DNA from 4 places in the Rossellomorea vietnamensis genome. Region 3 is predicted to be linked to each of the others. Evidence: riboswitches for the same ligand, from Rfam matches in the RefSeq annotation. Region 3 holds a riboswitch; each other region holds the start of a gene.
What was found. Region 3 has a riboswitch for S-adenosylmethionine ahead of N5C46_RS06100 (2,3-diketo-5-methylthiopentyl-1-phosphate enolase). Riboswitches for the same ligand answer to the same signal wherever they lie in the genome.

Region 1 (7,289 bases), 1.8 Mb from region 3:
ACCGTCCCAGCTGGAGAAAATCGATATGATCGACTATGCCGATCTTATCGTCATCAATAAGTTCGAGCGCAAAGGCTCTGAGGATGCGAGACGCCAGGTACAGAAGCAGTACCAGCGCAGTCATATGCTGTTTGATAAAGATCTGGATGACATGCCTGTGTACGGTACGATTGCCAGCCAGTTCAATGATCCGGGCACAAATGCTTTATTTGCAGCCATCATTGAAACGGTGAACAAGAAGATGGAGCTCGAGTGGAAAACAAGCTTCTCCAAAGACGTCGATGTTGAAAAGCAAAACGTCATCATTCCAAACAATCGCCGTTATTATCTCCGTGAAATTGCGGAAACGGTCCGCAATTATCATAAAAAAGCAGAAGAGCAGGTAAACCTGGCACGCCGTTTGTTCCAGCTTGAAGGGGCAATCGAAGCGGTCAATGAAAAAGAAACGAATGACGGGGTCGTAACGTCCCTTCAAACGTTGAAAGAAGAAGTCGAAAACAAACTGACATCAGAATCGAAACAGATTTTACAAAAATGGGATAACCTCAAAGAAACGTACAGCAAGGATCAATTCATCACAAAGATCCGCGATAATGAGATTGTCACTGAATTAAAGACAAAGAGCTTATCCGGACTCGATATCCCGAAGGTGTCCCTTCCGAAATACAAAGACTACGGTCAAATCTTGGATTGGGTCTATAAAGAGAATGTTCCGGGATCATTCCCTTATACAGCAGGAGTGTTCCCTTTCAAACGAAAAGGGGAAGATCCGAAGCGTCAGTTCGCCGGTGAAGGAACGCCTGAACGGACGAACCGCCGTTTCCACTACCTGTCGAAAGATGATGATGCGAAACGCCTGAGTACGGCTTTTGATTCTGTGACTTTATATGGGGAAGATCCGGATCACCGTCCTGACATTTACGGAAAAGTCGGGGAGAGCGGTGTGAGCATCTGTACGCTGGAAGATATGAAGAAGCTGTATGCCGGGTTTGACTTGTGTGCTCCTTCCACATCCGTGTCCATGACGATCAATGGTCCTGCACCGATCATCCTTGCCATGTATATGAACACGGCGATCGATCAGCAGATCCGCATGAAGGAAGAAGAACTCGGCCGCGTGTTGACGGTGGAAGAGTATGTGGAAGTGAAGGAACAGACCCTTCAAGTCGTCCGCGGAACGGTTCAGGCAGATATTTTAAAAGAAGATCAGGGTCAGAATACGTGTATCTTCTCAACTGAATTCGCCCTGCGCATGATGGGGGATATCCAGCAGTATTTCATCGATCACAAAGTACGGAACTATTACTCTGTATCGATTTCCGGCTATCACATCGCGGAAGCGGGAGCGAATCCGATTTCCCAGCTTGCCTTCACGTTGGCGAACGGTTTCACGTACGTGGAATACTATTTAAGCCGTGGGATGGATATCAATGCCTTTGCGCCAAACCTATCATTCTTCTTCTCGAACGGCCTCGACCCTGAGTATACGGTGATCGGACGTGTCGCACGACGCATCTGGTCGACGGTGATGAGGGATAAATACGGGGCGAATGAACGCAGTCAGAAACTGAAATATCACATCCAGACATCAGGTCGTTCCCTGCATGCCCAGGAAATCGACTTCAATGATATCCGTACGACGCTCCAGGCGTTGATGGCTCTGCAGGACAACTGTAATTCCCTGCATACGAACGCTTATGATGAAGCGATCACGACACCGACGGAGGAATCCGTGCGCCGTGCCATGGCGATCCAGATGATCATCACGAAAGAACACGGATTATCGAAAAATGAAAATCCGCTTCAAGGATCGTTCATCGTAGAAGAGCTGACGGATCTCGTGGAAGAAATGGTCCTCACGGAATTCGACCGCTTAAATGACCGCGGCGGCGTACTCGGATCGATGGAAACCCAGTATCAACGCGGCAAGATCCAAGAGGAATCCATGTTCTACGAAATGAAGAAGCATTCAGGTGAGCTTCCGATCGTGGGAGTGAACACGTACCTGAATCCGAATCCACCATCTGAAGAAGACATGGACAGCATGGAACTGGCACGTGCCACAAAAGAAGAAAAAGAAACACAAATCCATAATCTGCGGGACTTCCAATCACAACACAAAGACGAAACCGAAGAAGCCCTCACCCGCCTGAAACAGGCAGCGGTCGGCGGAGGAAACATCTTCGAACAACTCATGGAAACCGTGAAAGTCGCAAGCCTCGGCCAAATCACACGCGCCCTCTACGAAGTAGGCGGCCAATACCGACGCAACATGTAACAACGAAAAGGAAAATGAGACTACTGTACAAATGCAGTGGTCTCTTTTTTACAAATGGCTTATATTTGATGGTCAGTATGCATAGTATGAATGATGGTGGCATTAAGCTTTTTGGGTCGCGTTTCTCTCATAAAAAATTAAAAAGAAACCACAACAAGTTTAAAAACCCGCCAAACCGTCTATCCTTTATACGAAATCAACCAACTTTTAACATGAACTTAATACTTATAGGGTAAGATATCCTATATAATAAGAATTATCAGACAAGTGAACGGGGAAGTACGATACATACGTTTGGATGTGAGACTGTGAAGACCATTTTACGCTGCATACTATTCATCATCACCATATACGCCGCCATCCTTTTATATCAATTTCAACTCGGTGCCATCCCTTTTTTCCTGCTCTCTTTTTATCTATTTTATGAAGCGTTCCGGGTGATCAAAAACGGTCAGAAAGAAGAGAAGTTAGGAAATGGCAGGCCTTCCTGAAATCAAATGCGAAAAAAATGCGGGAAATACGAGATATGTCTGGCATAAAGTGATTTATATTGTTTATAATGTTGAATATGGTTAAAATTGATAATGGAGAATTTTTGCCCTTTTTTACTCTACTTAGTAGAGTGTGAAATAGAGAAAGGAAGTGCGTAAAGTGAGTCTTAAGCAATTATCCAAAGAAGAATTGCGTCAAACATCATTCATTGAATTGGCACATGAAATTTTAGTAGAGAAAAAGCAAGCGATGGCATTTGAAGAGATCGTTAGCGAAATCAAAGGTTTGCTTGAAATCTCTGATAAAGAGGTTAAGAGCCGTTTACTTCAATTCTACACGGACTTGAATATCGACGGACGTTACATCGCCATGGGGGATAACCGTTGGGGATTAAGAGAATGGTACCCGGTTGATCAAATCGAGGAAGAGACCGTTCCAACGATGAAATCCAGCAAAAAGAAAAAGGCGAAGAAGAAAGACGAAGATCTGGATCTGGATGATTTCGATGATCTGGATGATGAAGATCTGGATTATGATGATCTTGATGATGCGGACGATGATGATGATCTTACGGATGACGACGACGATGTCGATGTGGATGATGCAGACGAGGATCTGGATCTTGATGACGACGAGGAAGAGCTCGAGATCGATGAATTCGACGATGTCGACGATGAAGATGAAGACGAAGAAGATGAATTGGAAGAAGAGGAAGAGAAATAATCTCTCCCGAATCAGTATGGCTCCCGCCAGGCTTTTGGGCCTTTTGGGGGCCTTTTGATTTGCGTGAAATGAGTGAAAATTCTATCCCTTATTCTATGCTTGACTTCTACCTCTTAGGAAGGTAGTATTTTATTTGGGCTCCCTAAAAAGGGACAGATCACGTATATCACGCTCCCCTTACAAGATTGTAAGCGGGGCGTTTTTTGTTTTTATAAGAAGAATGCATTGACATGAACGGGTTGTTGCCAACCTTTCATAAGTGGAGGATCGATTCTTTCAAGACCCCTTCCATTTTTATGTATCTTGATCATAAGAGGCTGTCTTAAAGCTTGAGTATGCAGGTGAATTTATTTTAAGAGAATGGACTTGTCCTTCTTTGAACAAGATAAATTCATGACATACCTACAATAGACACCCTCTACTTTTTTTGAACCAAACTTACTTTGAAGGGGGACATATACATGACTAAGTATATTTTTGTAACAGGCGGCGTAGTGTCGTCACTAGGGAAAGGGATCACAGCAGCGTCCCTTGGAAGACTATTGAAAAACCGTGGAGTGAGCGTCACGATCCAGAAGTTCGATCCATACATCAACGTGGATCCGGGAACGATGAGTCCTTATCAGCACGGTGAAGTATTCGTAACCGATGATGGTGCTGAGACGGATCTGGACCTTGGCCACTACGAGCGTTTCGTTGACATCAACCTGACGAAATACAGCTCTGTGACAACGGGTAAAATCTATTCTACTGTTCTGAAAAAAGAGCGCCGCGGGGATTATCTTGGCGGGACTGTGCAAGTCATCCCGCATATCACAAATGAAATCAAAGAGCGCGTGTACCGTGCCGGCCGCGAAACGAATTCCGATGTCGTGATCACGGAAATCGGTGGAACGGTCGGGGATATCGAATCCCTTCCATTCCTTGAAGCGATCCGCCAGATCAAGAGTGATGTCGGCCGTGACAACGTGATGTACATTCACTGTACGCTGATTCCTTATATCAAAGCGGCGGGCGAAATGAAGACGAAACCGACCCAGCACAGTGTAAAAGAGCTTCGCAGTCTCGGGATCCAGCCAAATGTCATCGTCGTACGTACCGAAATGCCGATGACCCAGGATATGAAAGACAAGATCGCGTTATTCTGTGATATCGATAAACATGCCGTAATCGAAGCGATGGATGCAGATACGCTTTACTCAGTACCACTTGCCCTTCAGGATCAGAAGCTCGATGAAATCACGTGTCAGCACTTGAAGTTGAACTGCCATGAAGCAGACATGACCGAGTGGAATGAGCTGGTTGACCGGGTGAAAAACCTTTCCCGCAAAACAAGGATCGCCCTTGTCGGGAAGTATGTTGAATTACAGGATGCTTATATTTCTGTAGTCGAAGCCCTTCGTCATGCAGGATATCATTTCGACAGCGACATTGAAGTGAGATGGTTGAACTCTGAGCTTGTCGACAACGAAAATGTGGCAGAGAAGCTTGCTGACGTGGATGGAATCCTTGTACCAGGCGGCTTCGGTGACCGCGGTGTCGAAGGAAAGATCGCTGCGACGCAATATGCCCGTGAAAACAAGATTCCTTTCCTTGGAATCTGCCTTGGTATGCAGCTGGCATCTGTTGAATATGCGCGTAATGTCCTTGGACTTGAAGGAGCACACTCGGCTGAGCTGAATCCTGAAACGCCATATCCGGTCATCGACCTTTTACCGGAACAAAAGGATATCGAAGACCTTGGCGGGACCCTTCGTCTCGGACTATACCCATGTAAGCTGACAAAAGGTTCAAAAGCCTATGCAGCCTACGACGGGGAAGTCGTATACGAACGTCACCGTCACCGTTTCGAATTCAACAATCACTACCGAGAGCAAATGGAAAAAGCCGGCTTCATCTTCTCAGGCACAAGCCCGGATGGCCGTCTTGTGGAAATCATCGAGCTGAGCGACCACCCATGGTTCGTCGCATCTCAATTCCACCCGGAATTCACATCACGCCCGACACGCCCGCAGCCTCTATTCAGAGACTTTGTGGAAGCGTCCCTTGCGTATGGTGAGAAATAAGATTTGAATGATAGAGCCCTCCCGGTTTGGGAGGGCTTTTTTATATTGTTGGGTGATCATTTCCGGAGACCCGCCACAGAATTTTTTTAAAAAAGAATATTGACAATATTTCCACATATCGTTAATATAGCGATTATAGCAAAAGCGAACACAACCAATTTCATATTCTCTTATAAAGAGTTGGCAGAGGGACTGGCCCGATGACGCCCGGCAACCTACCGTTTTACGACGGAAAGGTGCTAAGACCTGCAGGAAGCATTTCCTGAGTGATAAGAGCACGTTTATTTATACATAAACCTCTTTTCTCTTGGGAAAAGAGGTTTTTTTATTGAAAAAAATAGAGGGGAACACCCTCGGGAGGAGAAAAGAAAGATGAAAAAAACGGCATCATTACTCGTATTAATCGCACTACTTTTCAGTTTGGCGGCTTGTCAGCCAAAGGTATCACAGGAGGCGGAAGCAGACGGTGGGGAAGCGACTTCCGATCATCCGTTAGCCAATAAAAAAATCGCCCTTATTATGCAAATCAATCTCGGGACATTTTCCGCTCAATACATAGAAGGGGTCAAGGAACAGGTGGAAAAGTTCGGGGGGAAGGTTCAAGTGTTCACTTCGGAAGGGGACCTGGCCAAAATGTCCTCTAACCTGGACGCGGCGATCAACCAGAAATTTGATGGCATTCTGATCGACCATGGAACGAAAGAAGCACTGCAATCAGGGGTGGAAAAGGCGAAAGAACAAAATATTCCGGTTGTTGTATTCGATGCGGATGTGGCATCAAAAGGAGTGACGGTCCTCGAGCAGGGGGACAAACAAATGGCTGAACAAACCTTGACGAAGCTTTCAGCTGAGCTTGGCGGCAAGGGTGAAATCGTAAAGATTTGGGTCGCAGGCTTTGCGCCCATGGAAAGACGTCAGGCGGCATACGAAGAATTTTTAAAGGAAAATCCAGATATCAAAGAGGTCGCGGCATTTGGAGCGGCGAGTCAGAATACAGCGCTGGATACACAGGCTCAGATGGAGGCCATCTTGAAACAATATCCAAACAAAGGGGACATCGATGCTGTCTGGGCAGCGTGGGATGAATTTGCGAAAGGTGCCGTCCGGGCAATCGAAGCGGCGGGGAGAGATGAAATCAAAGTATACGGAATCGACATGAGTGACGAGGATCTTCAGATCATTCAAAAAGACGGCAGCCCATGGGTGGCATCGGCAGCTGTAGATCCGAAAGATATCGGCAGGGTCCAGGTCCGCTTCCTTTATCAAAAGCTGAACGGAAAAAAAACGCCTGAAAAGGTGAAATTGGATCCCGTGTTCATTGAAAAAACTGCTTTACCGAAAGAATCGATTACAACGGATCAATTGAACGAGCATATTGAAGGATGGGGAGCGAGTGAGCAGGGGTATACAGATGAGCTGAAAGAGCTCGAATCTTCGTTCACAAACTAGAAAGGAGTTGGGAGCGATGGCGTCTCCACTATTGACTATGTCGGGTATCAACAAGAGCTTTTCGGGAGTGAAAGCCTTGAAAAATGCTAGATTCGATGTGCGGGAGGGAGAAGTTCATGCCCTGCTGGGAGCGAACGGGGCAGGGAAAAGCACCCTGATGAAAATTTTATCAGGAGCCTATGTCGGGGACAGCGGAGACATCATTCTTCTCTCTGAAAAAAGAGTCTATGAATCTCCGAAGGAAGCCAAGGAACACGGTATTCACTGTGTCTACCAGGAAG
Region 2 (7,289 bases), 2.1 Mb from region 3:
CAACTAGTGCTTTCGCTTCTTCAGGCAGCTCGCTCAATGATGAAAACGCGTCACTTTCCACTGTATGCTTCTGGAATTGAGTGAAGTTCCAGTTTGTGATCTTCGTTTTATCTGCAACTGGAAGGCTAAGATCCTTTACTTTATCAAAGGCATCTGTACGAAGGGCTGTTAACCATTCCGGCTCTCCAAGTTGTTTTGAGTAGGAGCTGACATAGTCTTGATCTACTGGTAGTTTCGTTTCTACAGTCATTTTCATCCCCCTAACACTTACGCTTCTTGGCCGACAGTTTCGTCTTTGATTCCCAGCTCTTCTTTAATCCAGTCATATCCTTCTGCTTCAAGGCGCTGTGCTAATTCTTCGCCGCCTGATTTCACAATGCGTCCCTGCATCATAACGTGGACGTGATCAGGAGTGATGTAGTTAAGAAGGCGCTGATAGTGAGTGATGATCAGGCAGCCGAAATCTTCCCCACGCATTTTGTTGATTCCTTTGGAAACCACTTTAAGCGCATCGATATCCAGACCTGAATCAATCTCGTCAAGGATGGCGATCTTAGGTTGGATCATCATTAGTTGAAGGATTTCATTACGTTTCTTCTCTCCGCCTGAGAATCCTTCGTTCAGGTAACGTTGAGCCATATCCGGGTCCATCTCAAGGTATTCCATTTCAGAATCCATTTTGCGGATGAACTTCATAAGTGAAATTTCTTCGCCCTCTTCACGACGGCTGTTGATCGCTGAACGTAAGAAGTCTGCGTTCGTTACACCGCTGATTTCACTTGGGTACTGCATTGCAAGGAATAGACCTACGCGTGCGCGCTCATCCACTTCCATTTCAAGGACATCTTCACCGTCGAACGTGATGCTTCCTTTTGTCACTTCATACTTTGGGTGACCCATGATAGCAGAAGATAAAGTTGATTTACCTGTACCGTTTGGTCCCATTACTGCGTGGATTTCTCCACCTTTAATTTCAAGGTTAACCCCTTTCAGGATTTCCTTTCCTTCAATCTCAACATGAAGATCTTTGATTGTTAAAGTAGAACCTGCCATGTATATTTACCTCCGTGACTTTATAATGAATTTAAGAATATAATTCTTTAATCATTCTCAATTTATTCTCATTACAATCTTATAACAAATAAAAGCTATTATCAACTTTTTCAAGTTGTCAGTTCATGTTAACCGAACGATAGAATCCCTTTCTATTGTTGGCCAAAACGGGTGGGAAAATGTAGGCGGTCTAAGAGGTGTTTTCTTAGGCGGACTATGTGAGAACTTTTGCTTTTCTTATAGCGAGTGGTTTGATTTCCGCTGCAGGTGCTCGCTTTCCGCGGGGCGTGAGTTGAGCCTCCTCGGGCTTTGCCCTGTGGGGTCTCAACTTTCCCGCTATTCCCGTCGGAGTCGAGCACCTTCCGCTCCAATCAATTTTCAAAGCTTGAGCTTCCTATAATGACCACAAATTTTATTTTTAAAAACAAAAAACCAGTGCATCGTCTACACTGGTTTGCTTTTTTCTTCCTTATTATATATTAGCGTGCACCCTGCGATCAAGTGCAGCAATCATTCGGCGGCTTTCTTTGTAATCCTGCTCTCTTTTCTTCTCTACTTGCATTCTGACTTCATGCTTTCGTTTGTACACCTCATAACCTATTCCATGGGCTCCATGCATTGCCTTCTCCATTTCACTTGTGTACGAGATACTCTCAAGAGAGTCGATAATGAATCATTCCTTTCGGGTTTTTAATTACTTTACAACTATACTACCCCCTCGTTCACAAGACAAAACCGGTATTTCATCATTTTTTCTAAAATTTATCCGTCAGCCTGATTCCCGGGGGCTACCCTTAAGTTTTCACAAAATTCCGCCACTATACTGCCAAATAATACTGTCCCGGTGGAAATTTATTAACTCGCATGTATATTTATTACCGTTAGAGGTATGCATTTTAATGGTATTTGTAAAAGTACCCATAAAAAAAGAGAAGGATCTCTCCCTCTCTTAGCACTCATTGCTTTAGTTGATTCAAATCCTGAATCGACTGCTGTACTAATGTCACAGCCTGACTCATGACCGCTCCTCCGCCGAATGCCGCTGTCACCCCGATGGCTTCGAGGATCTCTTCTTCAGAACATCCTTGATCCAGACATCCTTTTGTATGGTAGATGATACAATATTCATCCTGGGAATAAAGGCTGATCCCAAGTGCAATCAACTGTTTTTCCTTTTTGGAAAGGACTCCCTCTCTGAAGCAGTGCTCTGTAAACGTATTATATTGCTCGGCAAGCTCAGGCATTTTCTCAGTGAAGATTCCAAGTCCCATTTTATAATCATGAAGGGCTGCTTCGGTTGTGTTTCTAGGTTCCATCTGCATTTCATCCAACTCCATTTCGAAAATAGATTCATCGAAAATAGTATGAGCCAATTTGGAATTGAATATGTTAAAAAGTTACCGAATACCACTTGATGAAAGTAAGCCGGTACAAAGGCACCGGCTTTCCTATTGTTATTCCGTTACGGGTACAACGGCTCCATCCCATTCTTCATTGATGAAGTCCTGGATTTCTTTTGAGCGCAGGGCTTTCACCAGTTCTTTTACTTCTTCTTTGTTTTCGTCACCTTTATTTACAGCAATTACGTTCACATATGGGGAGTTGCTGTCTTCGATGGCGATGGAGTCCTCCAGGGGTTTCAAGCCTGCATCTATGGCATAGTTGGAGTTGATCACCACTGCGTCCCCTTCTTCATTTTCATACATTTGCGGAAGGAGAGCTGCTTCGTACTCATAATCGAATTTCAGTTTTTTTGGATTTTCTTTGATGTCCTCAAGCTGTGCCTGTGTATTTTCCACGCCGTCCTTTAACGTGATCAGACCTTTTTTCTCTAATAATGTAAGGATGCGGCCATGATCGGATACGGAATTACTCATCAAGATCGTGGCACCTTCAGGAAGGTCCTCAAGAGATTTATACTTTTTGGAATACACACCGATTGGCTCGATATGAATTCCGCCTGCATTGACGAAATCATATTCGTTCTCTTTCATCTGCAAGTCCATGTAAGGTACGGTTTGGAAATAGTTCGCATCCAGATCACCATTATCCAGGTCTTTATTCGGAAGGATATAGTCTTGATATGTTTCAATTTGCAGGTCGATCCCCTTATCTTCCAAAATCGGTTTCACTTTTTCAAGGATTTCCGCATGGGGAACGTTTGACGCTCCTACCACTAATTCCTTCCCGTCACTGCTTCCGGAGCCGGAATCACTCCCGCATGCTGCCAATCCAAAGATACTTGTTGCTACTACTATTCCTGCTAACCATTTTTTCATCTGTTTTCTCTCCTCTTATCGTTTGTCTAATTTATTTGTGAAGTAGTCACCAATGATTTGAATGGCAAATACAACGAGTAAAATCATGATGGTCGCAGCAAGGGTTACATCCTCCCTGCTCCGTTGAAAACCATCCAGGTAAGCGAGGTTTCCTAATCCCCCGGCACCGATGACACCAGCCATTGCCGTATACCCCATCAGGGCGATGGCTGTTACCGTGATACCTGAAACCAAAGCCGGAAGAGATTCGGGAATAAGCACTTTCCATATGATCGTGCTAGTCTTCGCCCCCATCGCTTTCGCTGCTTCAATGACGCCTTTGTTCACTTCTCTTAATGCAATTTCCACCATGCGTGCGTAAAACGGTGCTGCTCCGATAATCAGGGCCGGAAGAGCCGCGTTCGCCCCGCGGATGGTATCCAATAAAAATTTTGTAAATGGAATCAGTAATACAATCAGGATAATGAACGGAATCGAGCGGAATACATTGACCACTGCACTGGTCACCGTATATGTAAGCTTGTTTTCCCATAAATTTTCCTTGGATGTAAGAAATAAAAGGATCCCAAGAATCAGTCCTACCACGAAGGTAATCAGGACTGACATCCCCGTCATATAAAGGGTTTCAACAGTCGCTTCCCACATCTTCTCCCAGTCCACATTCGGAAATATATTTTCTATCATCCTCCGATCACCTCCACTTTGACCATCTGTTCCTCAGCGAAGGAAACGGCTGCCTGAACCGTCTCTTCGTTTCCATCAAGATGGACGAACAGCGTACCATAAGCCCCTTTTTGCGTTTGGGAAATCTGTCCTTGAAGGATATTGACATCCAGGTCGAATCGTCGGATCAAGCTGGTAATGAGCGGTTGCTCAGTCGATTCACCAACGAAGGTGAATTTCAGTACTTTTCCTTTCGGATACTGAGCCAATAGGTGATCGATCGTTTCCCCTGTTTCTTCCACTTGAGATACTTCTCTCACAAATCGTTTCGTCACCTGCTCTTTAGGATTTCTGAACACCTCAAGAACATCCCCAAGTTCTACCACCTTCCCTTGTTCCATGACCGCCACACGATGGCAGATCTTTTTGATCACATGCATTTCATGGGTGATCAGGACGATGGTCAGACCTAAACGTTTATTAATATCCACCAATAAATCAAGGATGGAATCGGTTGTTTGCGGATCTAAAGCAGAGGTGGCTTCGTCACAGAGAAGGACGTCGGGATTATTTGCAAGGGATCTTGCAATCCCGACCCTCTGTTTCTGTCCACCGCTCAACTGGGATGGATAGGCGTCTCCTCTTCCATCCAATCCCACCAGCTCCAATAATTCATTGGCCCTTCGCAGTCTCTCCTTCTTAGAAACTCCGGCTATTTCTAATGGAAACTGGATATTTTCAAGTACCGTACGCGACCAAAGGAGATTGAAATGCTGAAAGATCATCCCTATCGATTGCCTCGCCTGCCGAAGATCTTTCCCTTTCACTTTGGAAACAATCTGTCCATTTACGTTCACGGTTCCATTTGTGGGAACTTCAAGTCCATTGAGCATTCGGATCAACGTACTTTTCCCTGCCCCACTATAGCCAATTACTCCAAAAATTTCCCCTTGGCCAATGTCGATGTTGACGCCATCAACGGCTGAAATCGGGCCAGATTTTGATTGATAGATTTTTTTTACATCTGAAATGCTAATCATGCTGTCTCCACCTTCTTTCTGAGTAAAACGACCTTTTTAATAAGAATTACAGTTGCACATACCGGGCAATCCCCACAGCCTTTTCGTATACAATAAAAAATGCCTTCCTGCGATAAGCAGAAAGGCATAATCATATATAGGACTATCCTTTCTCTCATCTTTCAAAGCAAATGCTTTGAGTGAATTGGCACCATTTCAATTTTCATTGACGGTTGCCGGGCTTCATAGGGCACGTCCCTCCACCTCTCTAAATAAGAGTAAAGTATCGATTTATTTAATTTTTTGAATTGTTAAAGACTCTGAAAATTTGCTACAAGAGAGATTCTATCATCGAAAATAGAAATGTGTCAATTCTTTTTTCTCACGTTTTTCATACTTGGACGGGTTCCTTGACCCTGGACCTTGTCAGCCAGAGGATAGATTCTACAAATAACAGCTGGCGGTATCCCCCCTTGACTTCCAGGATGCCGTTTTCAATCAGTTGAGACAATCGCTCTTCTCCTGTTAGTAGGGATAGCATGTCCTTCTCTTTTCCCTTAATATCAAAATGCGATTGCCTGCTACCATCACGCAATACAGCACAACCTCTGTTTGAAACGGAGATCGCATAACGCTCCTTTTCACATTGAAATTGAAGAACAAATGGGCTGTCCGGAAACAAGAGTCGTAAGTGATACCTTGAATGACACTGATCTACTAATTCCTCTAAATATATTCGCATGAATACCCTCCCAGTGAAACTTCTATATAGTATCAATTCCACTTTTAGGTATTTTTCCCTTTTAGACATTCTCGACATGTTTTGAATGAGTTTATCTTATTTGTCGAACAGTAAGAAATTGGGTGATGACCAGTCAAAAAATGATGGGATTCGAAACATTTCCCAAGAAATATGTCCTCGTTTGTAGAAAGAAAATCCACAAAATAAAAAGACCTTTCATAAAGGTCTCTTATCCCCACTGGTTGTTTTGGATTTTGTTGATGGTTTCGTATAGGAATGGGACGGATTGAAAGGCATAGATTCTTTCCATTTCCTGTCCATCTTTAAATAAAAGAAGGCAGGGGACGCTTTCAATGGATTGTTCTTCGGCGAATTGGGGCAGATAGTTCAGATTCGCCTTCACAAAATGAAATGACTGGGGGAGTTTCTCGACCACTTCCAACATTTTACCCGCGACCTGACATGTACCACACATCGGTGTATATAGATAAACGGCTTCCAACGCATGGGATTTGATCGATTCGTTTAATTCTTCTGTCTGGCTTACCTCCAACAAAACTAAATCATCCTTTTTCCAAGATATTCTTTATGCACATCGATATTTGCACCTATGAGAACGGAGGCAAGATGATATTCCGGGGCTGCGGCCACTTCCTTATACATCCGGTCGATATAAAGGTGTTCCGCCTCGGGGAATTCACGCTTGAATTGTTTACGTAACTTCTCCCCTGCATCATCCGCATCGACGAGGATGTATACATCCCTTTCAAAGAGCTCATCGATGAGTTCGTCCATTTTTGTGATGCTGATCGTTCCATTTGTGCAAATAATTTCAATCGGTTCTTTGATTATGTCTCTTACTTTCCGCTTGTCTGTTGTACCTTCGACAATGATTACCTTTTCGTCAAGTTCCATCATGATCATCACCTTATCTTTCAGAAATAAGATTAGGATAGTATATTCAGATAACAAGAGATGATGTCCACTTTCTACTCATATTTTCTCACGTTTACAAAAAATAGTGCAAGTGGTTTGTTTCACTGCTTATAGAAATGGTGCCAGATCCATACACGAATCTGGCACCGCTAGTTACCTTTAACACCATCCACCTTCGTCGCAATCCGTGTACCTTGCATCATGACCTTCGGTGGAAGTATAGTTCTGATAAATCTTATTTTCTTTTGCTTCGAAGTTCGGTTCCATTGTCAGTCCATCAAGGGGCAGGGACGTTTTGCCGATTGGCTGACCGTCGAGGAATAATTCGACTTCACCATTTTTAAGCCTGCCTGTCACCCTGCTTGTGACATCTAATTTTTTTGGTTCAAGTACCATGCGTATTCATCCTTTCTTTTTGCGAATACCCATATGATGCCCAAAAAGAAAAACAAAACACCTTGAGAAATCCTCAAGGTGTCCGGGTGGAAATTATCCTTCATTGATCATTTTATCATACTCTTCAGCTGTCATCAGCTTGTCTACTTCTCCAGTGTCTGTTGGTTCCACAACGACCATCCATGCTTTTTCATAAGGTGA
Region 3 (7,289 bases):
AATGAACGGCTTCCTCCCAGTTTACAAAGGGCGACATAGTCACTCCAGGCCCCTTCACGATCCTCATTCATTTTCTTCCAAAATTGAAAAGCACAGATCTGAGCTAACGTATAATCGATATAGTAGAATGGTGAATTGTAAATATGGGACTGCCTCTGCCAGAACCCTCCATTTTCCAAATACGACACTCCATCATAGTCTTTGTGCGGGAGATACTCTTTCTCGATCTTTCTCCACGCTGCGTTCCGTTCAGCAGGTGTGGCTTCAGGATTCTCATACACAAAATGTTGGAATTCATCAACCGCTACACCGTAAGGGAGGAACTGAAGCGCCTCACTCAAATGAGAGAATTGATACTTATCCGTATCTTCTTTAAAGAAATAATTCATCCATGGCCAAGTGAAGAATTCCATGCTCATGGAATGGATCTCACACGCTTCGTAGGTTGGCCAAATGTATTCCGGGATATCGAATCCACGGCTTGAATATACTTGGAAGGCGTGGCCCGCTTCATGTGTCAATACATCGATATCGCCAGACGTCCCATTGAAATTCGAGAAGATATATGGCGCTTCATGCCCAGCAATATATGTGCAATATCCTCCTCCCGCTTTCCCCTTCTTCGCCTCTAAATCCATGAGGTTGCGTTCGATCATGAAATCAAAAAATTCCTTTGTCTCAGGTGATAACTCTTCATACATTTTCTTACCATTGTCAATGATCCACTGAGGGTCTCCTTTAGGGGATGCATTGCCTGATGTGAATTTGAATCCTTCATCATAAAACTTCATGGAGTCGATCCCAATCCGCTTCCCCTGTCTTTCTTTCAGCTCGGTGGATAGAGGGACGATATGCTCCTTCACCTGATCACGGAACGTTTTTACCATATCAGGTGTATAATCCGTTCTCGTCATGCGATAATACCCTAACTCAACAAAGTTCTTATAACCTAAAGTAGTCGCTATGGTATGACGGACTTTTACTAACTCATCGAATAAACGATCTAATTCTTCCTGATTTTCTTCAAAGAAAGAAACGGTGGCAAACGCTGCCTCTTTCCTTGTCCCGCGATTCACGGATTGTGTAAAGGGACCCATTTGGGCCAATGTTCTCTCTTCGCCTTCAAACGGGATCTTGGCAGAAGCCATCAGTTTCGTATATTGGGAAGACAGCTTATTTTCTTTTTGAAGCAGAGTGATAATTTCGGGGGAGAACGTCTTGATTTCACTCTCTGCCAGAGAAAATAACTGTGTTCCCCACTTATCTTCCAATTCCTTACGATAGGGGGAATTCACCAGTTCCTGATAATATTCTGTCACCATGCCGGAAACCTCAGGCATCATGTCATCAATATACTCCTGCTCTTCTTTGTAAAAGCTATCATTTGTATCGATGGAGTGCCTGATATAGCAAATATTCTGCATAGTGTCGATGGTAAGTCGGATTTCATTGATTTCCTTGATCGCTTCCATCTGTTCCGTAACATTTGAAGCTGCTTTAAACTTCTGAAGCACCTTTTCGAATGCCGGCTTAATCTCTTCCAGATTTGGTCTTTCATATGTATATTCTTCAAACTTCATACTTTGTGCCTCCTCTTAAATTCATCCCGATTATAGGTATTCGACTTCATAGCCGGAATCTCCTGTTGATATAGGGATCAAATTCAATATAATCTCCCAAAAATAAAAAGCCCCGTCTATAATAGACAGGGCAGATTGATGTGGCCTAGTAGGACAGATCTTTAATGGATAGTCCAAGCTTTTTCAGCATTTGAATGGTTTCTTCCTTCTCGTCGGTAGACAGCGCAGACATCAATTCGTGTATCCGGTTCTCATGGTTCGGGAAAATATCATCGATCAACGCTTTGCCATTTTCAGTAATCTGGGCGTAAGTCACCCGACGATCCTTGGGACAGGCAACACGTTTAAGATATCCCTTTTTTTCAAGCTTATCGACAACATACGTGATGCTGCCTGAAGCTAGCAGGATCTTTCCTCCAATTTGTTGCAAAGGCTGGTCTCCCTTATGATACAAAAGCTCCAACACGGCAAATTCTGTCGGGTTCAGACCATTTTCTTGAATGTTCTTATTTATCTCTTCATTTAAAGCTTTAAAAGCTCTGGAGAGGACAATGAAAAGTTTCAACGACTGTTTTGTATCTTGTTTTTCGGTCATGGCATTCATTCCTTTAAAGAATATATCTCAGTTTCAAAATATTATACAAATATATCTGCTCATTGTCAACTGTCAGAGTCTTTTTGCAGAAGGAAAAAGCAAAGGACGGCCCGCTATCGGCGAACCGTCCTTTACCTTTGAAAAAACGACAAATTAGTTTTGTTCGTATGATGTGAATGTGGAATTGTACGGAGATTCTTTCTCTCATATGTCTGAATGATGAGGGAATTCCTGGTGAGTGGTCAAGAAGCAGTGCGTTTCAATAAACTCTTAATGTATTGCCCTAATTCGCTTGATGATTCGTGCACTGGCTCTGATCCACCATTATTTGTGCACTTTTCATAGTCGTTCAACAGCTGATCCAATTGCTGGCTGCATTTGATTGTCTCCTCAGCACATAATCCTAAATTCACTCCCATTGATACCATTTCCGAGCGCTTGTGGTTGATTTTCAATAATAGCCACTTCTGTTTTAATAAACGACCCATTTCTACTAAACTCCTTTTTTATCTCCTAGTCTTTTTATAGTAAAATCATTACTTGAGCATTATCGCAAGTATTATCAGAAAAGTAAATAGATTCGCAAAACAAGACAAAATAACTAGTATTATTGCTGAATTAGACATTTTTCGCCAAACGTGCAAAAAAAAGATAGACAAAAGAAGCGACTCTTTGTCTATCCTGATGGATGATTAATAGATTGGTACCCAGCCTTCCTGGGTGACAAAAATGCGGACGGCTACCACCTGCTTATCATCGCTTAAAGTAAAATAGTGGCGGATGTTTTCAGGAACGGAAATTAAGTCACCCGGATTCAGATGCACCTCAAAGAAATCCCCGTCCTTTCCTTGAATGACGAAAACGCCATGTCCATTCACTATAAATCGTACCTCATCATCCGTATGATGATGCTCCTGTTGGAAATTCTTTAATAGCTCTTCAAGATTTGGTGTGCTTTCGGAAAGGGAAATCACATCCCTTGCCTGATACCCCCTGCGGGCTGAGATATCTTCAATCTCCTCTTTAAAGGTGGAGAGAATGGCCTCTTTATCCTCATCGGTTAAAGCGTATCGGTCCCTTAATGATTCGTCCAGTTTATCCATGTTCCAATGTTCGTAGATAACCCCTTGGTCATTTAAATAATTTACTACCTCTTCCTGGTGCTCTATGATCTGATTTTTCCCCTGAATGTGTATCGTTGTCATAATTTGACTCCTCCCTTGGAAATAGATTTTGTGGTTGTTAATGATAATAATGTAAGGTGGTACTGGAACAGAAACTCACACGCTTCCAATAGTTTCTTAGCTTCAAACCCTGTACGTCCCCAAACGGTAATTCCATGATTGCGAATAAGTACGGCCCCTTTATCTTCTTTAATGTATGGGAGGAAGGAATCCGCCAAGGTTGGAATATGCGCATGATTATGGATGATGGGAATCGAGATGGAGTCATGTTCATCCCATTTGTCCCAGGCTTTAATCAGTTCCTGGTTTCTGAATGTGATGACACCTTCATCCCCATACAGTTCACTGATCACATTGTTGGCAACAGTATGGACATGTAAGCTGCATCCCGCTGAACTCCCATTGAATATGTGACTGTGGAGAAGGGTTTCGGCTGAGGGACGCAGTTGGGTTTCCTCCAAGGCCTCACCTTGTGCATTCACAAGGAGGAAGTCCTCTTTCGTGTGCTTTCGCTTATCCTTTCCACTTGCCGTAACCAGGAATGATACAGGCGATGATCCCACACGTATCGCCAGATTCCCACTGGTTCCCATAAACCAGTCCCTGTCTGCCAATTCTCTTTTGATATCAGCGAGCTCTTCCCATTCGGCTTGATACGACTTCATATTGTCACTCCTTTTTCTATCACATTTATGCAATCGTGAAATGTTTCAAAAGGATGGTACGGGATTCCCTTTTCTTCACACGTACGTGCCAGATAGTCCCTTGCGAGTACTGTATCGCCAAGCTTCGCCATCTCGATGTCTGTAACAGAGTCCCCTATTACAATCACCTCATGATTTTCCAGGGATAATGCCCTCAGGATGGAAGGCTTACAGCATCCACAACCTTTGTTTTCACAGTGCACGTCACATGGATACGGCCAATGAATGGTTATGGTCGAATCATTAAAGATCGCTTCGTTACAATATACAGCCTTAAAAGGCCCGAATTCTTTCAGTAACGGGTGAACAAAGAAGTCTATTCCCCCACTCACGATATACAGGGGAATCTCATTGACTTTTGTATAGTCCACGAATTCCTTGAACCCTTCACGTATAACCGCTGTTTCCATCAAATACTGGATCATCTCGTCTTTCTGTGAAGAAGGAATGAAGGAGAACAACTTGCTTACCCCTTCTTTAATCGAGACCGACTGGTTTAAAATGTCCTCTTTTATAGGCTCCCATTCTGGTGGGGCAAAGGCTTTCATCAAAGAAATGATATTATCTGTTTCTGTGATCGTCCCATCGAAATCACAGAATATCACTGGATGACTCATTACACCTTTACCTCCCCTCCCCATAGGGACAGGGCTTTCTTCAGTTCTTCATGGGTTTCGGCTGCTTCCTGGAGTGACCTTCCGTTTAAAACAGCATCGATCGCTTGACGGAATGCCCTTCCTCCCCCACTTGCACCGTCCGGGTGACCGTGAATGCCTCCTCCGGCATTAATGACACAATCTGTCCCGAAATCTTTTACCAAAAGTGGTACAAGTGCCGGGTGTATGCCTGCTGATGGAACTGGCAAGGTTCTCTTCAAATGGTCGTCATGCTTCGTTAATTCATGGCTTATGGATAGGACGTTGCCCTTCTCTAGTGCCACACTTCCATACGGAGATGGAAATAGTGAAAAGTCAGCTCCGGCCATTCTCAATAATTTACCCAACCATAAAGAGTAGCTCACCCCATATACTGGAGATGCTGCAACAGCCCCGGCAAAGGCAGGATGAGCCATGATCGGCAATGAAATCGCAGGGTCCTCTCTCAATTCCTGCAGAACATCGAGACCGTATGAAAATACATTGAATAAAAGAGCGTCTGCCCCAAGCTCCCTGGCTTTTCTTGCCTTGTCCCGTAACTGTGAGGTTTTCCCTGTCAGATTTACGGCATACAAGGTTCTACTACCCGTTTCTTCAAAGACGTCGTGCAACACTTTTTTTCCTAATCTCACTCTTTCAAAAAATGGAGTCAAGGAATTATCAAATAATATTTCATCATCTTTTACGACATTGACTCCGCCGAGGGCCTGAGCTCTTAACTGATTTTCAAGGAAAGTGAGATCCCTGCCAATCACCCCTTTGAATATGCTCATTAACAGCGGTCGACCATGAACCCCTGTTAATTGCCTGATGCCCTCTATCCCAAAACGCGGACCGGGAAATGACTTTTTTAAGTCTTCTGAGAACTCCAGATCCAGTAATTTCACTTCACCATCGAGAGAAAGCTTGCCGAATACCGTTGTAAGGATAGCCGGGATATCATTGGAATAATTATGACCGGGATACCCTATCTTCACCTCACCCCATGGACCTTCCTCCTTCTCTTCCACTGAAACGACTCTTCCCTTGTATTTTCTCAATTGTTCCTGCTCCAGCAGCGGCAGGTCCGTCCATGATCCGACCGTGAGTCCCAAAGCAATCCCTTCTGCCTTTTTCTCGAAGGAACCACTCTTTCCCTTAATTCGATATGTTGCGATCACTTCACCCATCCGTATTACCTCCCTATGTAAAAGCACTTTTTCCGTGTCTTGATATCATCCAAACAAAAAAACCTCTTCCAGATAAGAAGAGGTTTACATTCGGCACTCTTCTTATCTGTCAGCTGTAAAGCTGCAAGAATTAGCACCGTGCTTAAATAAGTCGGTTGCCGGGCTTCATCGGGCTGGTCCCTCCGCCTGCTCTTGATAAGAATTTCATTATATTAATTCAGTTGGATTATTGCACCAATTTCAACATATGTCAATCCCTTTTGTGAAATAATTCTAAACTTTCTATACGGGAAATCGCCTCTTTTATCCGTTCATTTGTCGTTAAAAGACCGACCCGTACATACCCTTCTCCATATTCGCCAAATCCTACACCTGGAGCAACGGCCACTTTGACTTTTTCAAGTAAATAGGTTGAGAACTCAACAGATGTGAATCCTTCCGGCACCTTTAGCCAGGCAAAGAAAGAACCTTGAGGAGCTTTTACATCCCACCCAATTCCCTGTAGACCCGAGATCAGGAGATGTCTCCGTTCTTCATATGTGGCAACCAGTTCGGTTACGCAATCCTGGGAACTCAATAAAGCCGTAGTGGCTGCTTCTTGAACCGCTCCGAACAGGCTTACGTAAAGGTGATCCTGGAGGAGATTGATCGCTTCAATGACACTTTTATTCCCAACGGCAAAACCGACTCTCCAGCCTGCCATATTATAGGTCTTCGATAATGTATATATCTCAATCCCGACATCCTTGGCACCATCCGTCTCAAGAAAGCTCACAGGCTTCTGTCCATCGAAACCGATCGCCCCATAAGCAAAGTCATGCACCACACAAATGTCATGCTTTGACGCAAGTTCCACAGTATCCTCGAAAAAGGATATTGTTGCGGTTGCACCCGTTGGATTATTGGGGTAGTTAAGGAACATTAATTTCGCCCTTTCCCATTCTTCACGGGAATGGACACGATAATCCGGGAGAAACCCATTTTCCTCTTTCAACGGCATCTTGATCATACTGGCTTCTGCCAATGCGACCCCCGATACATAGTCCGGATAACCGGGATCCGGGACAAATACCCCATCCCCGGGGTTCAATAAACATTGAGGAATCTCCACTAATCCTGCTTTTCCTCCGAAGAGAACCGCTACTTCGGTTTCGGGATCTACTTCTACTCCGTATTCCCGCAAATAGAAAGCTGCAATCGCCTCTTTAAAGCTCGATAAACCGCGAAACGGAGGATATTTATGATTAGAAGAGGATTGAGCCGCTTCTGTTAATTTTTCCACAATATGTGGGGGGGTCGGCTGATCCGGATTTCCCTGCCCCAAATTAATGACATCATGCCCCTCATTCACAACCGCATTCACAGTTCCTGCAAGGGAAGCGAAAAATTGTTCCGGTAATG
Region 4 (7,289 bases), 2.1 Mb from region 3:
TGACCCTCATGCTGCAGAGCTATACGACTGTCCCGCAGCAAAACCTGCCTCAATGATCTATCCTTTAAAGCCTGCATCTTCATGGATGCAGGCTTTATTTGACGCAAGCTCATTGAACCACTTTCCCCCTGACACATAGAATGGAATGATAAGGTGAAATGAGGAGGTCTGATATCAATGATCCACACCGTCAAGACTGGAGAAACTCTTAATCAGATATCAAGGGATTTCAGGACTCCCCTGCCTGACATCCTGAACGCCAATCCCGGCATCAATCCGGATCAACTATACCCGGGACAGACGATCACCATCCCGGGAATCCCCGATACCACTGGGAATCCGTATAGCATCCAAGTGTCTGTCAACAATCGGACTCTCCGATTATTCAAAGATGGGGTTCAAGTGAAAGAATACCCCATTGCAGTCGGAAGGGTTCTTTTCGAAACGCCCATCGGCGAATTCATCATCATCAATAAAGCACCGAACCCCGGGGGACCCTTTGGCACGATGTGGATGAGTTTATCCAAAGAAAGCTATGGGATCCACGGGACGAATAACCCCGCCTCCATAGGCAATGCAGTATCCAAAGGATGCATCCGGATGAATAACAAAGACGTGGAAGAGCTCTCGGGCATCGTACCAATTGGGACTCCTGTATCCATCACCCCATAAAGAAAGAAGTGTATGGACCATACACTTCTTTTCTTTATAAAATCGCCCTTTTGGATTCGATATAATCCAATCCGAAATGCATATGAAGGATTCTTGCGGCCTTTTCAACGTCCGTGCGATCGACAATGGCGCTCAGGCCCACTGACGATTCCCATACGGACACCTTGCCGATATGGTAATCATGGAAGACATTCGTAACCTTTTCTTTTACTTCCCCAGAAGACTGGATGCTTCCAATCACACACACCTTTGATACATCTTCCCTCATGTCAAAATGGGAGTAAGCCTGGTTATATTTCCTGACGATTTTTTTCACAAGGTGAATATCCTGATCTTTAATGATCAGGACCAGCCCTTGTCGGTGTCTGATTCTTTCTGTTTCGATGTGGTGTGAATCAAGATCATAAAGAATCAAGGATTCCCCTCCATCACAGCCATGGATCGTAAGGACGGAGACTTCTTCCTGGAGGGCTACCCCCACGATGCTATCATTTCTTTGGACTTTCCCGCTGATGACGGTTCCCCGCCCCTCTTTTAAACTGGAACGGACGATCATAGGGACTCCGTGTTCTTTGGCGTGTTTAATCGCTCTTGGATGGAGGACATTGGCCCCCATCATGGCAAACCGGAGCATGTCAGTATAGGATAGGCCATCGATTTTTGCAGCCCGGGGGACTACCCTCGGATCGGAGGTATACACCCCGTCCACATCCGTATAAATGTCGCATCGATCCGCTTTCAGGGCTGAAGCCAGGGCAGCAGCCGACGTATCCGATCCACCCCTGCCTAAAGTGGTGAGCTCCCCCTCTTCGGTGACCCCTTGAAATCCGGCCACCACAACGATTCGCCCGGCGGATAACTCTTCTTTAATCCTTCCCGTATCAATGGAAGTGATCTTTGCATTTCCGAACACGTCATCGGTCCGGATCCCCGCCTGCCGACCTGTCAGGGACACGGCCTTCATCCCTCTGTGCTGAAGGGCCATCGTTAGCAGGGAAATCGTGACCTGCTCCCCTGTAGAGAGGAGCATATCCATCTCTCTTTTACCGGGGTAATCAGAAAGTTCCCCTGCCAGTTTCACAAGGGTGTCCGTCGTATTGGCCATCGCCGATACGACCACCACGACGTCATTCCCTTTTTCCTTTTCCTTCACGATTTGACCGGCCACCCTCTTCATACGATCCGTAGAACCTACAGAGGTTCCACCAAATTTCTGAACAATGATACCCAAGTGATCTCCTACTTTCCATCAGATCTATTTTCTGCTTTCAATGATGGCGTCATGAAACAGCCAATCCTTCCTTCACTTCGTTTTCAAGAGGAATTTCGTCTAGAATCGATACAGCCTGTATGTGTTCATGGGATTGAAGAAGATAGTCCAGTTCTTCTTGTCTTCCTTCGACAAAGACGTAAAGGTCATCTCCAAGCTGAATGCGGTCCTTTAAGGTGAACGGTGTGATCCAGCTTTGATACTCCTCTTTTTCCTTGAACCGCAAGACCCATTGCCCCATGCTTTCTTCTTGAATATCTTCGCTCGTCACCGTCTTTTCGGGAGAAACGGTGTATTTCCCCTCTATCAGGGAGAGAAAATCCTCCACCATGGCACTTCCCGTCGGATATTTACCAGCTCCGGGACCCAGCAGTGTGACCCTCCCCACCAGACTCCCTTTCAGTGAAATCGCGTTTTCCACATCCTCCACCCCGTAAAAGGGATGAGTGTCGTGGACAAGGATCGGTTCCACTCCCCCTTTGATGCGATTGAATCCGTCACGTTCCAGTGATCCAACATGCTTGAAGCGCAAACGGAAGGACTCGGCTGCCTGCAGCCATTCAGCCGTCAAGTGGGTGATCCCTTTCTGCCTGATATCCTTCCAGTCCGGCTGCCTGCCAAAGGCGGTCTGACTTAAGATCAGAAGCTTATAAAAGGCATCATATCCTTCTATGTCGTTCGTCGGATCCGCTTCGGCATATCCCTTCTCTTGCGCCTGCTTGAGGGCAGTTTCAAAGGAAAGCCCCTTTTTCCTCATCTGGGATAAAATGAAGTTGGACGTTCCATTCAATATTCCTTGAATGCTTTTGATTTCGTTTACCTTCAGGAGCTGACGGATGGTGCCGATGACCGGTATCCCTCCCGCCGTGGTCGCTTCGAAACCAAGGGACACCCCATTATGTGAAGCTTTCTTCAGAAGCTCTGGGCCGTATTTTGCGAACATGGCTTTATTGGCCGTTATGACGTGAATCCCCTTCTCGATGGCTTGTGTCACATACGTATAAGTCGGTTCTTCTCCTACGATCGCTTCAAAGATTACATGAAGGTCAGGTATATCGAGAATGTCTTTAAAATCGGTCGTAATCCTGATGGATGGATCGATTTCCCTTTGCTTAGAGGGATCCTTGATGAGGATTGCTCTTATTTTCACCTCTTTACCGAGTACTTCTTTTAATCTCTCCTGATGAGTATCAATGGCTTCACAGACCCCTTGACCAACGGTTCCAAAGCCCAGAAGCGCCACATTTATCGCTGACATCATTCAGCCTCCTTTTTTCCGTTTTGACCTGCACGTACGATTCCTGTCTGAAGGTGTGGTGGAAAGAAAGAGGGTATGCAGAAAAGCCCTCTTCTTGTAAGAAGAGGGCTAATTGATCATGCTCCTCCCCTTATCTTCCAGATCCACATGGAATCTGTAGGAATTGGCACCTTTACAGATTGATCCTGCAGGTTGCCGGGCTTCATCGGGCCTATCCCTCCGCCGCTCTTGATAAGAGATATAGATAACGTTATGTTTTCACTTGATATTTGAGTATGAATTGGATTATATAGGGGATTCACCCCTTCGTCAATAGAGTTTTTGTTATTTTTTAAAAATTCTTTCTAATAAATGAGGATGGTTTATTTCCGATCGGTTTAGTCCAGATTATTCACTTTTCTACTAATCTTTTTGAATAAAGGAAGTTTTAACCGTGTTTGAGAGGGAAAACTAACCCATATCCATTTACTAGAAAGGAACCGTTTCGATCATGTTGAAAAAAATGCTTCCATTATCCATCAGAAAATATTTTCTCATGTCAAAGCGGCAGCGCAGGCATGAAATCAGGCTCACCATTTGGTATATGCCTTTTATTTACATATGCCTGTCCTTGCTCATGGTTGCCGTTACCCTTTATTTAGATCTCTCTCTGGAAGTGTCACAGTACACGTCTGATTTGTTAAGTATGGATGCATCCGTCACCCGTATCCTGGTGAGCACGCTCATAGGAGGCATTCTGACACTCAGCGCTTTTACACTTAACTCCTTGCTCGTCGTGCTGACGATGTTCAGCGGCCAGTTTTCACCAAGGATGCTGTTGGATTTCATTTCGGATAAACAAACACAGCACGCCCTCGGCATTTTCAACGGAAGTTTCGTGTACGTACTCCTCCTTTTCCTTTTTATCGGAAGTTCAAAGAAGGAAATGTTTGTTGCTGCCCCGCTCATGACGATCGGACTGGCGTTCCTCTCAGCCCTAACGTTCATCTTTTTCATTAACCATGCGTCGACGTGGATGCAGGTCCATAATATTACGTACAATATGAAGCAGGTTTCCGAAGTGATGATCAACCAGACTCTGAAGAAAGACTTAGAAACTCACCGTACCGCGGATAGTGGGGACATCATGGAGAAAGAGAAAAGGAATATCGTTCACGTGACGTCCAGAGGGTCGGGATATATACAATTGGTCGATTTTCAGGGGATGATCCAACGTGCACAAGAAGAGAACATTGTCCTCAAGCTTCATTACAAAGTGGGAGATTTCGTTCTCGCCGGGAATGAACTGATGAGCCTGTGGGGGCCGGAAACTGACCATATCTCCACTGGTTCATTCCTTTCATTCATTGAGATGGGGCATAAAGAGACCGAAATCCAGGATCTGCAGATGGGGATCCACAAACTTGCGGAAGTGGCGATAAAATCACTGGGAAATGACGATCCCAAAACCGCATCAAACACCATCCACCAAATGGCGGACCTGATGCTGACGGTGGAGGATCAATTATCCTTCAGTCCCTATCTGATCGATCACCAGAAAAGGATCCGTGTCATTCTCCAATCAGAACCGTTCGACTATTATCTTTACCGGGGATTCGGTTACATTCGACACTACGCTAAAGACAATCATTTAATTATAACGGAAATCGTGCGGGCATTGGCTCTTTTAGCAGAATCCATTCAACCATCGAAGCATAAGGATCTGTGGGAATTCGCCTGTAATACGATTGATCATATAGAAAGAGAGGTCATCTATGAGCTGGATAAGAGCTTTCTCCTGCAGGAAGTCCATAAGCTTGCTCGGCTCACCCAAAACCTTGAGGAGTATGAGAAAATCGAAACGAAATTCTACCCGGCCGCCAATGAAAACACGTAAAAAGCTTCTTCCCTTTATACGGGAAGAAGCTCACTGTTAGCCCTATATACATGATTCAACAACAAACTGTCTTCCCCATGTGCCGGGACACCATGCTTCAGTAAACTATCCGCCGTTTGAAAGGCTTCTTTTGCCTTCCTATCATTCCTCACATCACGATACACATTCCCCAGATTCATATAAAGGATCGCTTTTCTTCGATAATCATGAAGATGATCACAATGCTCAAGCCAATCTCTATGTTTAACTTCTAATTGTTCAAGGTTCTCTTTCCCTTTCTTCGCTTCCGAGACCAGTTGAACCGTCGCAGCATCAATGCAGCGGGTGAAATTCAACGTTTCTTTAAAATGATGGAGGGAAATCCCACCATGATGGATGGCCGCCTCATGTTGATCCAATTGTTGATGGGCAAGAGCCATGTGGTAGTGATATTCGAAATTGGTGTATACCTTTGCGTCAATTTTTTGTAAAACGTCGATTGAGGCTTTGGCGTCACCTTTTAATAGCTCGAATATTCCTTTTATATGGTAGTATAAGTGATGATCATACTCTCTCATATAATAGGACAAGCGTTTAGTTGAAAGTTGGTTTAAAAGAAAGGCCGCTTCCTGAACGTCACCCTTCCCCATAAGATAGCGGGCTTTGAGGAGCTTATAGGTACCGTTCAGTGTTTCAATCTTCACGAGGGGATTCTGCTCTATCGTCTCTTTCAATAATTCCACTTTCCCATGAATCCGCTTGATCATGGCCTCGTACCACTTCCCCAATTCGGTCTGTAACTTCTGATACGCATTTCGTTCATGTTCAATATTGATCCCCAATCTTTGATTAAAGAGATCCAGCTTATCTTTCGTAACATGCAGGTGACCGCTTTCAATCTTACTAATATGTCCCGGGGTACAAATGCCATCGCCCACTTGTTTCTGGGTCATCCCCTTAAAGATTCGGTAGTATTTCATACATTCCCCAATGTTCATGACTCAACCTCCAGGATGCCGTAGTAGAAAGTACATAACAGGTCTCACGCTTTATCTTTTATTATAGCGATATTGTTTTCTACTCCTATTATACTAAGAAATAATCCGTGTGAAATTGGGGTTTTCTTATGACGTAAGCCTTGGTAATCACAGTCCATATACCTATATTCCGCATTGGCATTCGCAAGATTCTGTTTAAATAGCCCCACTTTTTCAGAAAACAGGAATAAGCACCCACTCCCTTTAACCTATTCTATTATCCCAACTGGGGGCAGAAATGGTAGATATACAAAAAAACGCTCCGTCATTCATAACGGAACGTTTTTCATATTCTTATTCCCGATCAAACAGCACTCGACCAGCAATCCCCGGGTTCGTCATTTCATAAGGGTTCAAGATCAGGTCAAGCTCTTCCTCTGTCAGAACATCATATTCGAGACAAAGCTCTCTCACAGACTTCCCTTTCAGGATCGCTTCCCTGGCGATCCGAGATACGACTTCATATCCCAGGTGAGGATTGACCGCCGTGATGATCCCTACGCTGTTTTCCACATACTCTTTCATTCGCGTCTCATTTGCTTCGATACCGACAAGACAGTTGTCCGTAAAGCTTCTGAACGCATTGTTCATGATGCTGATGGATTGAAGGAGATTGAATACGAGCACAGGCTCCATTACGTTCAATTCAAGCTGACCGGCTTCCGATGCCAATGAGATGGTCTGATCATTCCCCATCACCTGGAAGGCTACTTGATTGATCAGTTCCGGCATGACCGGATTCACTTTACCCGGCATGATGGAAGAGCCGGGCTGTCTTGCCGGCAGTGAAATTTCACCAAGTCCGGCCCGTGGTCCGGAAGCCATCATACGAAGATCATTGGCGATCTTGGACATATTGGTCATACATACCTTCAGTGCTGCTGAAACTTCAGTGTAAGCGTCGGTGTTTTGTGTAGCGTCTACCAAATGTTCTGCCCCTGTCAATGGTAATCCGCTGATATCTGCAAGGTGCTTGACGACACTCTTGATATAAACAGGATCCGCATTCAAGCCGGTTCCTACTGCAGTTGCCCCCATATTCACTTCGTAGAGATGTTCACGGGTGCGTCCGATCCGCTTGATATCCCGTTCCACTACTCTGCTGTATGCTTCAAACTCCTGCCCGAGGCGAATCGGTACCGCATCCTGCAGGTGGGTACGTCCCATTTTAATGATGGGATCGAACTCCTGGGCTTT

Region 1: another riboswitch for S-adenosylmethionine. It lies ahead of N5C46_RS15535 (sugar ABC transporter substrate-binding protein); the one in region 3 lies ahead of N5C46_RS06100 (2,3-diketo-5-methylthiopentyl-1-phosphate enolase).
Region 2: another riboswitch for S-adenosylmethionine. It lies ahead of N5C46_RS18510 (methionine ABC transporter ATP-binding protein); the one in region 3 lies ahead of N5C46_RS06100 (2,3-diketo-5-methylthiopentyl-1-phosphate enolase).
Region 4: another riboswitch for S-adenosylmethionine. It lies ahead of N5C46_RS18135 (homoserine dehydrogenase); the one in region 3 lies ahead of N5C46_RS06100 (2,3-diketo-5-methylthiopentyl-1-phosphate enolase).

What each region holds. Positions count from the first base shown of each region.
Region 1 is NZ_CP104558.1:2,996,169-3,003,457, forward strand. It holds gene icmF (fused isobutyryl-CoA mutase/GTPase IcmF) at 1-2,278, shown strand, start outside; gene N5C46_RS15520 (hypothetical protein) at 2,587-2,769, shown strand; gene rpoE (DNA-directed RNA polymerase subunit delta) at 2,930-3,493, shown strand; gene N5C46_RS15530 (CTP synthase) at 3,955-5,559, shown strand; SAM riboswitch class I at 5,727-5,835, shown strand; gene N5C46_RS15535 (sugar ABC transporter substrate-binding protein) at 5,932-7,008, shown strand; gene N5C46_RS15540 (sugar ABC transporter ATP-binding protein) at 7,025-7,289, shown strand, end outside.
Region 2 is NZ_CP104558.1:3,627,668-3,634,956, reverse strand. It holds gene sufD (Fe-S cluster assembly protein SufD) at 1-250, opposite strand, end outside; gene sufC (Fe-S cluster assembly ATPase SufC) at 268-1,053, opposite strand; gene N5C46_RS18530 (YuzK family famiily protein) at 1,526-1,672, opposite strand; gene N5C46_RS18525 (carboxymuconolactone decarboxylase family protein) at 2,010-2,375, opposite strand; gene N5C46_RS18520 (MetQ/NlpA family ABC transporter substrate-binding protein) at 2,508-3,332, opposite strand; gene N5C46_RS18515 (methionine ABC transporter permease) at 3,348-4,016, opposite strand; gene N5C46_RS18510 (methionine ABC transporter ATP-binding protein) at 4,013-5,035, opposite strand; SAM riboswitch class I at 5,187-5,293, opposite strand; gene N5C46_RS18505 (SCP2 sterol-binding domain-containing protein) at 5,406-5,756, opposite strand; gene N5C46_RS18500 (thioredoxin family protein) at 5,986-6,312, opposite strand; gene N5C46_RS18495 (toprim domain-containing protein) at 6,315-6,674, opposite strand; gene N5C46_RS18490 (YusG family protein) at 6,852-7,088, opposite strand; gene gcvH (glycine cleavage system protein GcvH) at 7,182-7,289, opposite strand, start outside.
Region 3 is NZ_CP104558.1:1,176,464-1,183,752, forward strand. It holds gene N5C46_RS06070 (M3 family oligoendopeptidase) at 1-1,580, opposite strand, end outside; gene N5C46_RS06075 (MarR family winged helix-turn-helix transcriptional regulator) at 1,726-2,184, opposite strand; gene N5C46_RS06080 (aspartyl-phosphate phosphatase Spo0E family protein) at 2,418-2,663, opposite strand; gene N5C46_RS06085 (1,2-dihydroxy-3-keto-5-methylthiopentene dioxygenase) at 2,868-3,380, opposite strand; gene N5C46_RS06090 (methylthioribulose 1-phosphate dehydratase) at 3,377-4,024, opposite strand; gene N5C46_RS06095 (2-hydroxy-3-keto-5-methylthiopentenyl-1-phosphate phosphatase) at 4,021-4,680, opposite strand; gene N5C46_RS06100 (2,3-diketo-5-methylthiopentyl-1-phosphate enolase) at 4,680-5,888, opposite strand; SAM riboswitch class I at 5,988-6,090, opposite strand; gene N5C46_RS06105 (pyridoxal phosphate-dependent aminotransferase) at 6,139-7,289, opposite strand, start outside.
Region 4 is NZ_CP104558.1:3,557,024-3,564,312, reverse strand. It holds gene N5C46_RS18150 (spore coat protein) at 1-56, shown strand, start outside; gene N5C46_RS18145 (L,D-transpeptidase family protein) at 178-672, shown strand; gene N5C46_RS18140 (aspartate kinase) at 707-1,903, opposite strand; gene N5C46_RS18135 (homoserine dehydrogenase) at 1,953-3,200, opposite strand; SAM riboswitch class I at 3,328-3,438, opposite strand; gene N5C46_RS18130 (DUF2254 domain-containing protein) at 3,691-5,076, shown strand; gene N5C46_RS18125 (helix-turn-helix domain-containing protein) at 5,091-6,053, opposite strand; gene aspA (aspartate ammonia-lyase) at 6,387-7,289, opposite strand, start outside.